DNA from 2 places in the Bacillus spongicola genome. Region 1 is predicted to be linked to the other one. Evidence: riboswitches for the same ligand, from Rfam matches in the RefSeq annotation. Region 1 holds a riboswitch; the other holds the start of a gene.
The links. A riboswitch is a leader RNA that binds a small molecule or an ion and turns the genes downstream of it on or off. The one in region 1 is predicted to bind thiamine pyrophosphate.
Positions count from the first base shown of each region.

Region 2: another riboswitch for thiamine pyrophosphate. It lies ahead of tenA (thiaminase II); the one in region 1 lies ahead of U8D43_RS20505 (ABC transporter substrate-binding protein).

Region 1 covers NZ_JAYKTS010000056.1:5,063-12,939, reverse strand. Annotated here, with positions in the region: gene U8D43_RS20520 (ABC transporter ATP-binding protein) at 111-839, opposite strand; gene U8D43_RS20515 (ABC transporter permease) at 832-1,590, opposite strand; gene U8D43_RS20510 (thiamine-binding protein) at 1,590-1,880, opposite strand; gene U8D43_RS20505 (ABC transporter substrate-binding protein) at 1,895-2,881, opposite strand; TPP riboswitch at 2,994-3,102, opposite strand; gene U8D43_RS20500 (aldo/keto reductase) at 3,974-4,876, shown strand; gene chrA (chromate efflux transporter) at 5,316-6,488, opposite strand; gene U8D43_RS20490 (universal stress protein) at 7,449-7,868, opposite strand.
Region 2 covers NZ_JAYKTS010000001.1:244,154-252,030, forward strand. Annotated here, with positions in the region: gene U8D43_RS01095 (ABC transporter ATP-binding protein) at 1-1,342, opposite strand, end outside; gene U8D43_RS01100 (ECF transporter S component) at 1,358-1,936, opposite strand; gene tenA (thiaminase II) at 1,929-2,642, opposite strand; TPP riboswitch at 2,933-3,041, opposite strand; gene U8D43_RS01110 (multicopper oxidase family protein) at 4,270-5,802, shown strand; gene U8D43_RS01115 (DinB family protein) at 6,042-6,512, opposite strand; gene U8D43_RS01120 (SRPBCC family protein) at 6,542-6,997, opposite strand; gene U8D43_RS01125 (ArsR/SmtB family transcription factor) at 6,981-7,346, opposite strand; gene U8D43_RS01130 (methyl-accepting chemotaxis protein) at 7,733-7,877, opposite strand, start outside.

The DNA of each region.
Region 1 (7,877 bases):
GGACGGTCCATTTTAGTTCCATCCTTAATAATTAGAAAAACTTTATTCAGATAGCAAATATAACAATTTTCGCGAAAGCAGATTTATTAAATGATATTACAATCAATTTCTTAGTATAATTCAAAATATAATCTCTTTTTCCACTCTAAAAGCTCCATTGAAAGGAGAATTTCTTCTCTCCTTGGTCGTTCAAATGGAATTTGAAATTCAGCTTTTATCGAAGCTGGTCTATCTGATAACACCAATACACGATCCGAAAGAAAAAGTGCCTCTTCTATATTATGTGTGATAAATAAAACAGCTGGCCTCTCCTCTTCCCAAACAGATAGGAGCCATTTTTGCATATCGGAACGTGTTAATTCATCTAGTGCAGAAAAAGGTTCATCTAATAATATAAAGGGCTGTGGGCTTAATAGGGCTCTAATAAATGAAACTCTCTGCTTCATTCCACCTGACAATTCATGAGGATATGCACCTTCAAAACCAGCTAAACCTGCCTTTTGTAGCATGTTTTTTGCCTCTTTTTCATTCACCTCACCTACTAATTCTTGACCTAATAGAACATTTTCTATTACCGTCCGCCATGGTAATAATGAAGGAGTTTGAGGCATATACGAAATATGTCCGGCCTTTCCATTGATTTTTTGATCTTCTAAATAAATTTCGCCACTATCTGGAGTTAACAACCCACCAACGAGGTGAAATATAGTGCTTTTTCCACTTCCTGAAGGACCAAGTAATGTGACAAATTCCCCTTGCTTAATGGTGAGGCTAACTCGCGATAATACATCCTTTTCCCCGAATCTCTTCGACACATCTTTTAGCTCTAACTTATTCATCGTACTTCCCTCCGTTCAATACAATTTTTTCAACCAATACAATCACCCAAAAGAAAAGTAAACTGATAAACATAATGGTCAAGATTGCCACAAAGACACGATCGGTTTGAAACGATGAAGAAGCTAGAGTCATAAAGACACCGATTCCAGCTTTAGCCCCTAGCCACTCTGAAATAACAGCCCCCATTACACTATAGGTTGCTGAAATTTTTATACCTGAGAACAACATTGGAAGAGAAGAGGGAAACTCTAATTTCCAAAAAATTTGCCTTTTCGTTGCACCAGCCATTTTCATGTAATGCAATAATTCAGATGAGGTTTGTTTATATCCATCTAACGTCGAAACGGCTACAGGAAAGAAACAAATTAAGGTGATGACAATCAATTTGGGTAAAAGGCCAAAACCAAACCAAATGACTAAAAGTGGCGCCAGAACAATAATCGGAATATTCTGGGACAAAATCAGGAATGGATAAAAAGCCTCCCGTAAAAGAGGAACACGATGCAACACCATAGCTGTTCCCCAACCAAATGAACCTCCAATAAAAAAGCCTAAAAGAGTTAGCCAAATTGTTGCTAGAACATCTTCATAAAAAAAAGACCATACAGCAATAAATTCTTTTATTATTTGAAGTGGACCTGGAAGCATCCAAACAGGAATGTTCCAAATATTTGTTGAAAACTCCCATGAAATAAAGAAAAGGAGGAGAACCATAAATGGTCTCCATCCTTTGAGAAATATCGCTCTTATCATCGATATTTCTCCGTTAATTGATTCATCATAATTCCAGAAGGTTGATACAAAACTTTTATTTGAGAAATTACATTCGGACATCCTAATTGCACCATTTTTTCATTCATTCTTTGAATGATCGAAAATAATTCAGATAATTCACCTTCCATCGTCGTTTCAAGTGGATGAACCTCGTAGCACACACCAGATTCTTCAATTACTTTAATCGCCTCATCGACAAATGGTATTACATCTTCACCACGTTCCGTTTTCGGCAAAATTTGAATACTCACTAAAGAATTTCCCATCGCTATCTTCTCCCTTATTTTGGTAAGAATTGTGTTGTAAAGGCTTCATTTGCTTCAAGCTTCTGTTCCATCAGTCCATTTTCAAACATCCAATTTGCATAGTTTTCCCAAATCTCAGTTTTTTGTTCACCCCAACGTGGAGCATCAGCCTGATACTTGTCTGCGAGCCAGCTTTGTGATTTTTTGACTAGCTCCTCATCCAAATCTGGAACAGCTGTCAATAAAACTTCGGCAGCTTCATCTGGATTTTCAATCGAGTCTCTGTAACCTTTGCTTACCGCCGCTAAAAAGGCCTTTACTACTTCTGGATCATCTTCAATTTTGCTTTCATTCGTAGCTAAAACAGGTGTATAATAGTCTAGCTTATTTGAGTAATCCGTTAAATACACCATATTCAGTTCTTCACCGCGCAACTCTGCTTCAATCCCTGTCCACCCATAGTAGATCCAAGCAAAATCAATGTCTCTTTTCACTGCGGTGAAAAAGTCACTTGATCCCATATTTACAAACTCTACTTTATCCACTTCGCTATTTTCACTCTTCATTACGGATTCCATCACAGCTTTTTCAACAGGATCCCCCCAACCACCATAGGTTTTCCCTTCAAAATCTTTCGGGCTAAGAATTTCTTTTCCACTTGGTGACGCAAAACCCGAAGTATTATGCTGAATAATCGCAGCTATTGAAACCAATGGAACATCTTCAACTCTTGCACGAGTGATACTTTCTTGATAACTTATCCCAAAATCAGCTTTGCCTGACGCAACGAGTTGATCTGCCCCTGCTTCACCTGGTAGGATGATTTCGACGTCTAGCCCTTCGTCTTTGAAGTACCCTCTGTCTTTTGCAACGTATAGACCTGTGTGATTCGTATTCGGAGTCCAATCAAGCACCACGGAAATCTTTTTTAATTCCTTACTACTTGTGTTACTCTCCTCCTCATTTCCACAACCAGCCAGAATGAATATGATAGCAACTGCCCCTAATAGCCATTTTTTCATCTCTTTTCCCCCTCATATGTGATCTTATTTCTTTGATGACGGAATACTAGAGATCCTGATAGTCTTATGTACATGAAAAAGCGCCTAGATAGATACCTAGGCGCACATAAACAAAAAAATTGAACATGTTTCCTCCGCTGGTATCAACCAGATCAGGTTCAAGGGTCCGTAGCTTATGACTACTCTCTCAACCAGCAACACTGGTTCCCCTACAATACTCTAATATTAAATTCAGTCAATTTCACTATGACAGATAAATGAAAATGACGCAACCATTTTGAATTATCATTTTCTAAAGTTTGTTTCTCTTATTAAGGCTTTTTTCGCAAAGGTTGTGGCTGTTCGAATAGCCCTCAATTCGTGATGAAGATTGACTTTGGGGCATCTTTTCGCATCATTTTCAACCCAAAATGAGGAATGAAAAGAGTGTTTCCCTTCATTTTGATGCTAAAGCAACAAAGTATGTGAAAAGAGCCTTTAATAAAGGACATTTTTCGTATACATTGTTTCATTTATAGTTTAATTTTAGAAGGAAACCTTCAATTCGCTGGTGATTCACATCAAATACAAGCGAAATGATGCCCCCGAGACAGAGCCTTATCATCGATTATTGACTGGTTCGAAAAGCAACAAGCTTTGCAAAATCAGTTATAGAAATTTTTCTTCTTTTCATACAGTGAACAATTAGACAAATCAAGAAGTGGTTAGACTAAAAGAGCATAAAAATCGCTTATTTAGTTGTCTTTTCTACTTTTTAACAACCAATATAAGTGTAAAAGGCTGTTTTCGAAAAGATTGTGGCTTTTCGAATAGGAATATATCCCCTGATTTGTATGACTTCGTGCTCTTTTCCTTATGAAAACTTCTCCATCTCTAGATAAAAAGTAAGAAATCAGTCGAAAAAACCTTACTGCCTGTTTTTTCTTTGAGTCAATAGCAACAAAGTATGCGAAAAGAGCCCTGTAAAAACAGGCTAGGGTATAGAATAAGATTGTTTACCCACTTATAAGAAATGTTTATAATGAAGCAGATACATATTGTTGTAAATCAAAGAAACTGAAAATATTTTTTTTATTTCAAGGAGGAATTTTAGTGGAACGTATACAAATGGCAGATGGTCTTTCCTTCTCTCGATTAGTTCATGGTTTATCGAGATTAAATGATTGGAATAATTCAAAAGAAGAAACACTCGAATTAATTGAGTATTGTTTAGAGCAAGGAATTACTACTTTTGACCATGCGGATCTATATGGTGGATATACTTGTGAAGAATTGTTTGGCGATGCCCTATCATTAAAGCCTGAGCTTCGAGGGGAAATGGAGATAATCACTAAATGCGGAATTGTCATTCCAGCTGATAAGCGTCCTACTCATCAAACACATCACTACAATTTAACAAAGGAACATATTTTACTTTCAGTTGAAAATTCGTTGCAGAATTTAAAAACGGATTATATTGATGTTTTATTATTACATCGCCCAAGTCCCTTTATGGATCCCATTGAAATTGCCGAAGCATTCGACATTCTCAAAAGAGAGGGAAAGGTTCGTCACTTTGGCGTTTCTAACTTCAAAAATTCTCATTTTCAAATGCTTCAATCTTACTTGGACTACCCGCTCATCACTAATCAGATTGAATTATCTGCCTATGAGCTCGAAAATTTTGACGACGGCACGATTCATCTTTGCCAGGAAAAACGTATCAAACCTATGGCATGGTCTCCCCTTGCTGGAGGGAAAGTCTTTACTGCTCAAGATGAAAAAGGAAAACGTCTTCGTGAAACTTTAACGAAAATCCAAGATGAGATTAGTGCAAAAGGAATCGATGAAGTACTATTTGCATGGCTATTACAGCACCCTGCTAAAATCATGCCCATCGTCGGTTCTGGAAAAAAGGAACGCATTCAAACCGCAATTAACTCCTTGTCTCTTTCTTTGAATCATGACCAATGGTTCGAAATTCTTCAAAGTTCAATGGGACATGATGTGCCATAATTCAATACGGATTATAGGGCTCTTTTCCGGTAATGTATGACAATTAAATTACCAAAACAAAAAAACGGAAGCCGACAGGTTAACGTTTACTAATTATTGCTGTTAAAAACAGGATTTCCTAAAGAATCCGGTCATAAATGACCGGATTCTTTTTTTGTTTGCCTCATATCATATTCATTATTGCTATTTAGTTAAATTTATTTAAAAACCCTATTTTGCTTGTGGTTCCCATCAATTAAAGACGAAAAGATGCTCTGAAACAAAGCTATATCAACGGTTGTAGACCGGGTTGAAAAGAAATAAACTTTGCGAAAACAGCCTTTTGTTATCATCAGTGAGGGAAACAATTTCTTGTCATTTGTCATTATCAAGTTAAACACCCAATCCATAAAAAAGAGTGAAGCTAGTATTAATCGCTCCACTTGCTCAAATTTTATTTTCACATGAGGAAAGAAGTTAGAAACCCTAAAAAGGCTGTAAAAATAACAATAAACCAGGCTGGCCACTTCCAGTAATGCAACAAGCTAAACGCAAGTAATACTACCGCAAGATCCACACCATTTAAGACAGCACTTGTAAATACAGGGTTGTACAAAGCGGCGAGCAACAACCCAACAACAGCAGCATTTACACCCTTCAACGCACCTTGTGCATACGGCAACGAGCGAATCGTATTCCAAAAAGGCAGTGTTCCAATTAATAAGAGGAATGAGGGAAGGAATATGCCAATAACTGCTATCATCGCTATTTGCCAGCCACCAATCGCTCCACCTAAAAATCCGGAAAGTGTGAATAGCGGGCCGGGTACAGCCTGTGCCCCTGCGTAACCAGTTAAGAACATTTCTTCTGAAAGCCATCCATTTGGAACCACTTCTCTCTCTAACATAGGTAGAACCACATGTCCTCCTCCAAATACTAGCGAGCCTACACGGTAAAATGTATCAAAAATCGCATAAGATAGGTTTGTGAATATAGTCTTTCCGAGTGGAAGAATTACCAATAAAGAAAAAAACAAGAACCAGGATAAAACCCCTAGCTTTTTGCTGATTTTTATTGGAAGATGAGGAGCTTTCTCTATCTCTTCAGAGCGGTACAATCCATATCCAATCAGAGCTGCCACAGCTATAATGACTAATTGTCCAATCGCGGTTGGAACCAATAGAGTGGCAATTGCAGCTAGGATAGCAATGGTCATCCGCTCGCGATCGGGAGTAAGCTTCTTCCCCATCCCAATGATAGCATGCGCTACAACTGCGACTGCTACTAGCTTCAAACCATGAATCCAACTACTATTTATCATATCACCACTTTCAACGAAATAAGCGAATAAAACAAGTGCAAGAACTGAAGGAAGGGTAAAACCTAACCAGGAAATCACTCCGCCCAAGATTCCACCTCGTACCATGCCTATCGAAATACCGACCTGACTACTCGCTGGACCTGGTAGAAATTGACACAATGCAATTAAATCAGCGAAGCTCTTTTCATCCAACCAATTCCTTCTCTTTATATATTCCTCACGAAAGTAGGCCAAATGAGCTGCTGGACCCCCGAATGAAGTAAGACCTAATCGTAAGGAAACAAAAAAGATTTCAATCCATTTTTTCAACATTTCACTATCACCCTTATTCTCTTTAATATTGGCTCTTTTCGCATTCTTTGTAGCTCGTGTATATAAAAACGGATGGCAGCACTCTTTTCTTTCCTTATTTTGAGGTGAAAAAATTCCGAAAATATGCTCGAAGTTATTTTTCATCACGTAATAAGGAATAATTCATAAAGCTACAATCTTTGCGAAAAGAGTCTTGCGAAAACAACCTTAATATTTAAATTATATTATAGATATTTTTTGATTAAGAAAAAAGGAATAAGTGTTTATTTACTAATTTATACGAGAATTTCACAAATATCAGGTAAGCTTTTGGTTTTTCTATAGGCTCTTTTCGTGTACTTTGTTGCTATTGGCACAAAGTAAAAACAAGCAGTTAGGTTTTTTCGACTGATTTCTTACTTTTTATCTAGAAATGGAGAAGTTTTCATTTGGAAAAGAGCACGAAGTCATACAAATCATGGGATATATCCCTATTCGAAAAGCCACAATATTTGCTAAAACAGCCTTTCTATAAGACTGCATTCGCAAATAATGTTGCTTCCTCTGTTAAAAAATAGGTTTCTCACATCTTTCCACCTGTTTTTGAACGAATTCATTAAAAGTAAATTTAATAGCCACAATGGATACGAAAAGAGCCTTAAAAAAAGACTCAGCACTGAGGCTGAGTCTCTCAATTTAGGACTGATATCACAAGGCTGTTTACGCAAAGATTGTGGCTTTTCGTATCAGTTAATTATCTGTGATATAGCTTTGTTTCGGGCATCATTTCGTCTGTTTTTGATAGAAATCAACAATGAAATGGAGGATTTAGTCAAAAATCAGATGAAATAGCCACAATGGATACGAAAAGAGCCTATCACAAAGAGTGATGCCTTTTGCTGCAGTATCTAATACGTAATAAAGCTGGGTCCAAAATTATTATTTCGTATTTAAATTACCACTTAAAATAAAAAATAGGTCTTATTTAATAATCATTACAGGGCAGTTAGCACGCTTCGCAACTTTATGGCTAACACTCCCTAAAACCATTTCTTGTAACGTGTTTAAGCCTCTACTTCCTAGAATGACAAGATCATACTCCTGTTCATTTGCAACCTTAATTAAGGTCGGTCCTGGTTCACCTTTGAGGATTTTCACTTCAAAAGGGACATTTTGTTCTTCAAAATAACGCTCAGTCTCATGAAGACTCTCTTTCCTTTTGTATTCAATTAATTCTCTACTTTCTTGAGACAGGACATCTGACTTAGATTTTGAACCATCCACAACGAATGCAATTGTTACCGTAGCGTCCTGATCCAAGTGAGCTAAATGGGCTGCTTTTTCTGCCGCTCGCAAAGCATGCTTTGAGCCGTCCGATGCCAATAAAATTTTTTGAAACATCTCTACTCC
Region 2 (7,877 bases), on a different contig from region 1:
AATCCACAATATGCTGATCATGAGTCACCATGATGATGGTGACCCCTTCTCGTTGATAGTCTTGCAACATCTCTAAAAGTGCAAATGTGTTTTGAGCATCTTGTCCAAAGGTAGGTTCATCTAACAAAATGATTGATTTTTTATTCACAATAGATGCCGCAACACTTAATCTCCGTTTCTGCCCCATAGAAAGTTGGTAAGGATGCTGATTCCTTTGCTCACGTAATTTAAATCGCTGCAAAAGATCCTCTACCACTTCACCCACTTCTCTCTCTTCCGCCATTTTAAGTCGGAGACCATAAGCAATCTCATCCCAAACAGAATTTGTAACAAATTGAAATTCAGGATTTTGAAAAACAAAAGTTACACCTTCTGGTACCTTTTTTGCTGAAACAAGATCCCCGAAAAGAAAATATTCCCCATTTGTTTTAATGAGATGCATCAGACTATGTAGGAGCGTAGATTTTCCTGCTCCGTTATTTCCTACTACCGTAATCCACTCACCACGTCGGATTGTTGCTTCAGGAACTGATATTTTGGCTTTTTTTTGAAGATAACCTTTGAAGTCTTTTAATTCTATAACAACCTCATTTGAAGAGGAGATTTTCCCTGGTGGAGATTGATTGAGATAATCTCTCCAAATCTCTGGATACCAAACACCTTGTCGACGTAACGTATCTCGATATTGGCGGAGAATCATTTCCTTTGCACCATCTGCCAATATTTCTCCTTTTTCATTGAAAAGGACAATTCGGTTGACTAATTCAAGTACGTGATTGAGCTTGTGTTCCACAATCACTACGGTTTTGTCATGGCTGATTTGCTTTACGGTTTCCCAGACTGCCTTTGTTCCTTCATCATCCAAAAGTGCTGTTGGTTCATCAAGAAAGAGCGTATCTGGCTTAAGAGCAAGAACAGAGGCAATCGCAAGCCTCTGTTTCATCCCACCCGATAAAGTCGCAATATTTGTATGAACATCCTCAAAAGAAAGTCCCACATCTGCTAAAACCGCTTTAATTCTTGCCCCCATCTCTTTTTGTGGAACTTGTATATTCTCAAGAACGAAGGCGATTTCTTCGTCCACAAAAGGCATACAAAATTGTGTATCCGGGTCCTGAAAAACATACCCCCATGAAGGAGGATGTTCTATTTCAGCAGCCTTCATGGGTACGTCAACCGAGGTAGGGATCACTCCCGACAAGACTTGTAAAAGAGTCGACTTTCCACAACCTGATGGACCTAGTAATAATACTTTTTCATTCTTCTTAATGTTCAGGCTCAAATCCTTAAACAAAAGCTCTTCCTTGTCAGGAAACTTGAGGCGAAGGTCTTTAATCTTCATCCTTACCCCTCCTTATTATTGATCTAATGCATCAAAATCTTGTTGACTGGGAGGACGAACAATATTAGTAACCCCTGTGCGCTCTAAAGCTTTCACTAAAAAGTAAGACCCCATGCCCGCGATTAGGATAGATCCTACGATTCTTGCGGAAAGGAATAGTAGTAAATTCCATAATTCAAGATCTCCCATATAGCCTTTATAGTAGTCCATCACAATCGATCCTAGGGCAGACCCTACAGCCGCTAAGCAAACAATTATTAATCCAGACCGCTTATAACGCACCATCATAAAGACAAGTTCAGCACCTAATCCTTGAATCAATCCAAACAAGAGAACTTCAAGTCCCCATTCAGATCCCATTAACAATTCACCTGAAGAGGCTGCGATTTCCGCTAAAAGTGCAACTCCTGGTTTCTTAATTATTAAAAATGCAACGATAGCAGCCATAAACCACATTCCGTATATCAATTGCTCTGCATGAAACCCAAACGGCTTAAATACGTTATAAACTGGACCCCATAGTTTATATATAATTCCGAATCCAATGGATATCACAACAGTCACTAAAATATCAGTTAACTTTAATTTACCCACGTAAATCACCGACTTCACTCAACTTCTGTTGATTCAATTTCTCCTGAAATGGCCATTTTTCTAATGTGTATGCCATCTCCCAAAACTGCAACTCATATAAACTACTTAAAATAAAATGGTTTTTCATCCGGTCACGCTCTGCTTCTGTAACCGTTTCTGCTAATTCATCCAATCTTTGAATCTGCTCATCTACTAGCTCTTTAAACCAATCCCCTCCGTACGTGGCAATCCACTCTTGATAAATAGGCTCACCTGGCGTACAAGCTTGTAATCTTTCACCTATTTCGTAATAAAGCCAGTAACATGGCAGAATCACTGCAATAATTTCCGCCAATCCACCAAACTGAGCTACACGATACATATGAGAGGCATAGGCATAGGCTGTAGGTGCTGGTTGAAAGGCAAGGAGTTCATCCTCTGTAATACCCAGTTGCTTCGAAAATTTTTCATGAAGGGACATCTCTGCTTCATTTGTTCCCTGAGCATGAGCAGCCATTCTTGCTGTTGTTCGTAAATCCATTGCCTTTGCAGCCCCTAATGCTTGCACTCTGGAAAAATGAGTTAAATAATAGGCATCTTGTTGAACGTAAAAACGAAATTTATCTAGAGATAAAGTCCCGTCTCCAATCCCTTTTACAAAGGGATGATCAAAACTCGCTTCCCAAATTGGCGCTACAGCTTCTCTTAATTCCTGTGAAAATGTCATTCTTTTCCCTCTTTTCCGACGATCCACAGCAATTGGTTTTTTTCTAAGGCTCTTTTCGTATACATTGTGGCTATTTCATCTGATTTTTGATTTAATCATACATTTTGTTGATTTCCATTAAAAACAGACGAAATGATACTCGAATCAAAGCTTTATCCAGATAATAGACTGATATGAAAAGCCACAATCTTTGAGAAAACAGCCCTGTCTAAACAAAAAAGCCACTTCCTATCATGCATAGCGCATAAAGGAAGTGGCTTAAGTTTTGTACATAAAAGAAGAATCTATGTAACACTCAACCATCACTTCCCTACGCCGGTCTCAACCAGATCAGGTTCAAAGGGTCTTAAAGTCATACTTTAATCTCAGCCTTTAGAGAAGGCACCCCTAGTGGATCGTCATATTAAATTAGTTTTCGAAGTTATCGTATCATGCTATTTGGATTTGTCAATATTATTTTATTTTACTATGGCTCTTTTCATATACATTGTGGCTATTTCATCTGATTTTTGACTAAATCCTCCATTTCATTGTTGATTTCTATCAAAAACAGACGAAATGATGCCCGAAACAAAGCTATATCACAGATAATTAACTGATACAAAAAAACACAATCTTTGCGAAAACAGCCTTTACTATTGAAGAAATTTGATATATTTTGAATTGCCCTATTTCCATAAATAATTGTGAGATAAGGCGGACGAATAAGTATAATTAATCCTCTATATAAGCTTTTAATAAAATCGAATGAATCTACAGATGTAATTATATTAAAATAGTAAAATCTGAGAATCTTAACGAATTAGGATGATGAATATAAATAGACTAAATTTCTCTACTATATTTGGTATTTTTTTAATGGCTCTTTTCGTATACATTGTGGCTATTTCATCATATTTTTGATTAAATCTTTCATTTCACTGTTGAATTCTATCAAAAAATAGACGAATCTAAGCTAAATCATAGATAATAGACTGATACGAAAAGCAAAAAACTTTGCGAAAACAGCCTTTATAATAGAGAAATCCAGCTAGAACTCTTCTAATGAGAGCCTTCCTTTATGGTATGAAGGAGAATTCTCTTTTCCAAAGTCAAAAAATAAAACCGTTCTTATATACTTTCAATGTATCTCCCCATTCAAAAAGTTAATCTATCTATTAGAAATAGATCAATTCGTTTCTTCCAGACTAAAAAACGACTATATGCTACTAATATCTCACTTTTTAGTATTTATTTTGAGTTATGTTTTCCTTTTATCCTACCTTCTATGCTCACCCTCCATGAAGCTACAACCGATTTCATTAACATAGAAACCTTAAAATAAAAAGACAACATTAACTATCTTGATATAATTAATTACAGAATTCATCTTCTGTAATTATCTTTCTTATACTTCGTCTTCTTACTGAAAGGTTTTTTTCCAAACTAAATATACTCCAGAAAAAAGGTCATTTCCAAGACATCTTATCGCCAACAATTAAACAAAATCAGTAGTACAATGAAGAATTCTGTCGCTCAATAAAATCAATGGAAACAATGGATACGAAAAGAACCTATCAATTAATAGACTTAAATTCGAAAAATTGTAATAAGTATGAGTAGAAGATACAGTGAGAGGAGCAGTAAGATGCTTAAAAAATTTGTAGATCCACTGCCAGTCATGGATACCATCCACCCGCTCTTATTTATTCACGGGGAGCCATACTATGAGGTGACTATGAAACCATGCCAACAAAAGCTTCATCGCGATTTACCCTCTACAACTCTATGGGGCTATAACGGACTTTTCCCGGGGCCGACATTTAAAGTTTGGCGTAACCAGAAAATTCGCGTTTTATGGAAGAACGAACTACCACAAAAGCATTTTCTACCTATTGATACCACTGTACACGGAGCTGAGAAAAATCATCCGGAGGTTAGAACCGTCGTTCATCTTCATGGAAGTGTAACCCCTGACACAAGTGATGGCTATCCGGAAGCTTGGTTTACACGTGGATTTAAAGAAGTTGGACCTTTCTTTTCTACGAAAACTTATCATTATCCAAATCAACAACCGGCTACGACTCTTTGGTATCACGATCATGCCATGGGGATTACCCGCTTAAATATTTATGCAGGATTAGCTGGCCTTTATATCATCCAAGACAAGGAAGAACAATCACTACGCTTACCCAATGGTCCTTTTGAGATACCTTTGCTCCTCCAAGATCGCACTCTAAATTCAGATGGTTCCCTCTTTTATCCTGCTGAGCCAGATCCACCAGTCATTGGAGTAAATCCTTCTGTAATCCCTGATTTTTTCGGTGAAATGATTTTAGTTAACGGGAAAATTTGGCCTTATCTAGAAGTAGAGCCTAGACAGTATAGATTCCGATTATTAAATGGATCAAACGCAAGGTTTTATCGACTTTCCCTTGAAAATAGATTACCTTTTTTTCAAATTGGGACCGATCAAGGATTTCTTGCTCGTCCTGTTGAAATCTTTGAATTATTACTCGCTCCTGCTGAACGAGCTGATGTGATTATTGATTTTTCATCTTCAGTTGGAGAAACTTTTATCTTGAAAAATGATGCCGCTTCCCCTTTTCCACAAGGTGACTTACCTGACCCTGAATCAGATGGGGTCGTGATGAAAATTTCCGTTACTAAAACGATTTCTAGTCCAGTCGATAGCAAATTGCCTTGTACATTAGTTCCCTTCCCAAAGTTTGAAGAAAAATCATATTACAAGAGAAGACCCTTGCTGCTTAATATGAGACCCGATCAATACAATCGTTCCATTCATTTATTAAATAGTCGTTTATGGATGGATCCGATAACCGAAACCCCTCGCCTTTGGAGTATTGAGATATGGAGCTTTATTAATGTGTCAAAAGCAACTCATCCAATTCATCTACATCTTGTTCGCTTCCAAATTCTTGACCGACAGCCTTTTGATCAAGATATTTATCAAGAAGAGGAAAAAATCGTCCCATGCGGACAACGCATTTCTCCCGATCTCAACGAACAAGGATGGAAAGATACCGTTCGTGCAAACCCTGGAGAAATAACCCGGATTATTGTTCCGTTTGGTCCTTACACGGGGTTATTCGTTTGGCATTGTCATATTTTAGAACATGAAGATTATGAAATGATGCGCCCGTATGTAGTAATTCAATGATGCTTCGAATAATTCACTTAGTTAACTTTTATTTTGTCCCTTATCGTATACTTTGTTGCTATTTCATCTAAATTTAGATTTAATCCATCATTTTGTTTTTTTTTTGCAATAAAAATGATGAAATGATGCTCCGATGCAAAGCTATATCACAGTTTATAGACTGATACGAAAAGCCACAAACTTTGCGAAACCAGCCTACTTGAAAAAAGCAGGAACCAAGTTTGGCTCCTGCTCATTCCTTATGCTTTAACAGCATTCTTTAGGCTCTTGATACAGCCGATATGCTCACTTTCATGAAATAAAGCAAAAAGGAGAACCTCTCCAATCGTTTCAAGCTTCAAAGGACCTGCTTCAAACGTTTGTGAAAGTTTTTCGTCCATTCGATTACTAAATGTTTCTTTTACACGGCTTTGCTGTTCTTTTAATAGCGTAAACAACTCTTCAATTGCGGGAGGTTCTGAACTCCAAGAGGATGGTTTAGTTCCACGAGAAAACAATTCGCTATAATCTGCGGGAAGATTCATTTTCTCATTTGCAAAATAAAACAAGATTTCTTCAACTGTTACATAAACATGACCTAATTGCCAGCGAAGGGAATTTGGAAAGCCCTTAGGAATAATGTCAGCAATTTCCTCTGTCACTTCATTTCCAACGTTTAGGATAATCATACGAGCAAACTCAAATTGATTCATTAGCAAATTTTCATTCATCCTCAACATTCCTTCTATTTTTAATTTGTCTATTTGGTAAAATAGGAGTTCAAGTCACCTTCTAATGAGCTTGTCCATCCAAAATTATGATTGTTGGCAGCTTCTTCACTTGGTAGCTTTGTATGAGCTAACAACAGTTCTGTTGATTGCCCTTGTTCAAGAAAGTCGATGGTTACAAGTGTCGTTGGGAATTCCTGTCCATCATTCTCCCACTTCCAAGTAAAAACAAGTTTTTGATTTGGAACAATTTCTTTATACTCCCCTGTTAAAATATGAGTTTCCCCATCAGGTGAATGCATTTTATACTTATATGACCCACCAACGACAACATTCATTTCATCAATTGTAGTCGTAAATCCCTCTGGTCCCCACCATTTAGATAGCTCTTCTGGCATTGTCCAAGCCTGAAAAACTCTTTCTTGTTTTACTGGGTAAATTTTATTTAGTTGAAGCGTAAATTCTGTTGGATTATTCATCGTGATCATTCTTTATTCCTCCCTTTTCTTCTTCAGACTGTAATAAGTGCTTTTCTAGGCTTGTTAATTGACTTTCCCAGAAAGTACGTAAAAATGAAAGCCATTCCGAAGCGTCATCGATTGATTCAGGTTTTAGGCAGTAATATTTATATCTTCCCATTTTTCGATAGGACACCAATTCTGCTTTCTCTAATACACGCAAATGCTTTGAAATACCCGGTAATGAGATATCAAAGGGCTCTGCTAGCGCCTTAACCGTTTTCTCTCCTTTCGCTAATTCTTGAATAATGGATCTTCTAATAGGATCCGATAACACCGAAAAGACTTGGTCGAGATTTTCATTATTATAATTAACCATGTGGTTAATTATAGTTCACTAGACTCAAAAATGCAAACCCATTTCGTTACTCATGTTTGCACAGAGACGGATGCAAAAATAGATTACGTTTAGATCCCGTATGACTAAAGCATTTATATACTTCCCTCTATATCACGAGTTTTAGCAAAGCAAATCATTCTATTTTTTTGAATTTAACTGTTTTGTAAGATAGGATTGGCGAGTTTTTTTCCGCTGGGATATAGCCCTATCCCACGCATTAAGATGGAATCTTCTGCCAGAAAATAAAAAAAACTATGTTTGCGTGTATTTAATCCTTACAAAAACCCAAGTATCCTTCTTCAAGATACTTGGGTTTAATCGTCCTATTTACCAAATCATAATACTTAGATAAAGTTGATGTCGATTTAGTTATATTTTTCATTTAATCCTTTCAGCTCTGATGACAGTCTAACAAGCTCATTGACTAACTGATTCATTTCTTCAGTAGAACTACTCATCTGCTGTGTCGCGGCTGAAACCTGTTCAATTCCTACTGCACTTTCTTCAGAT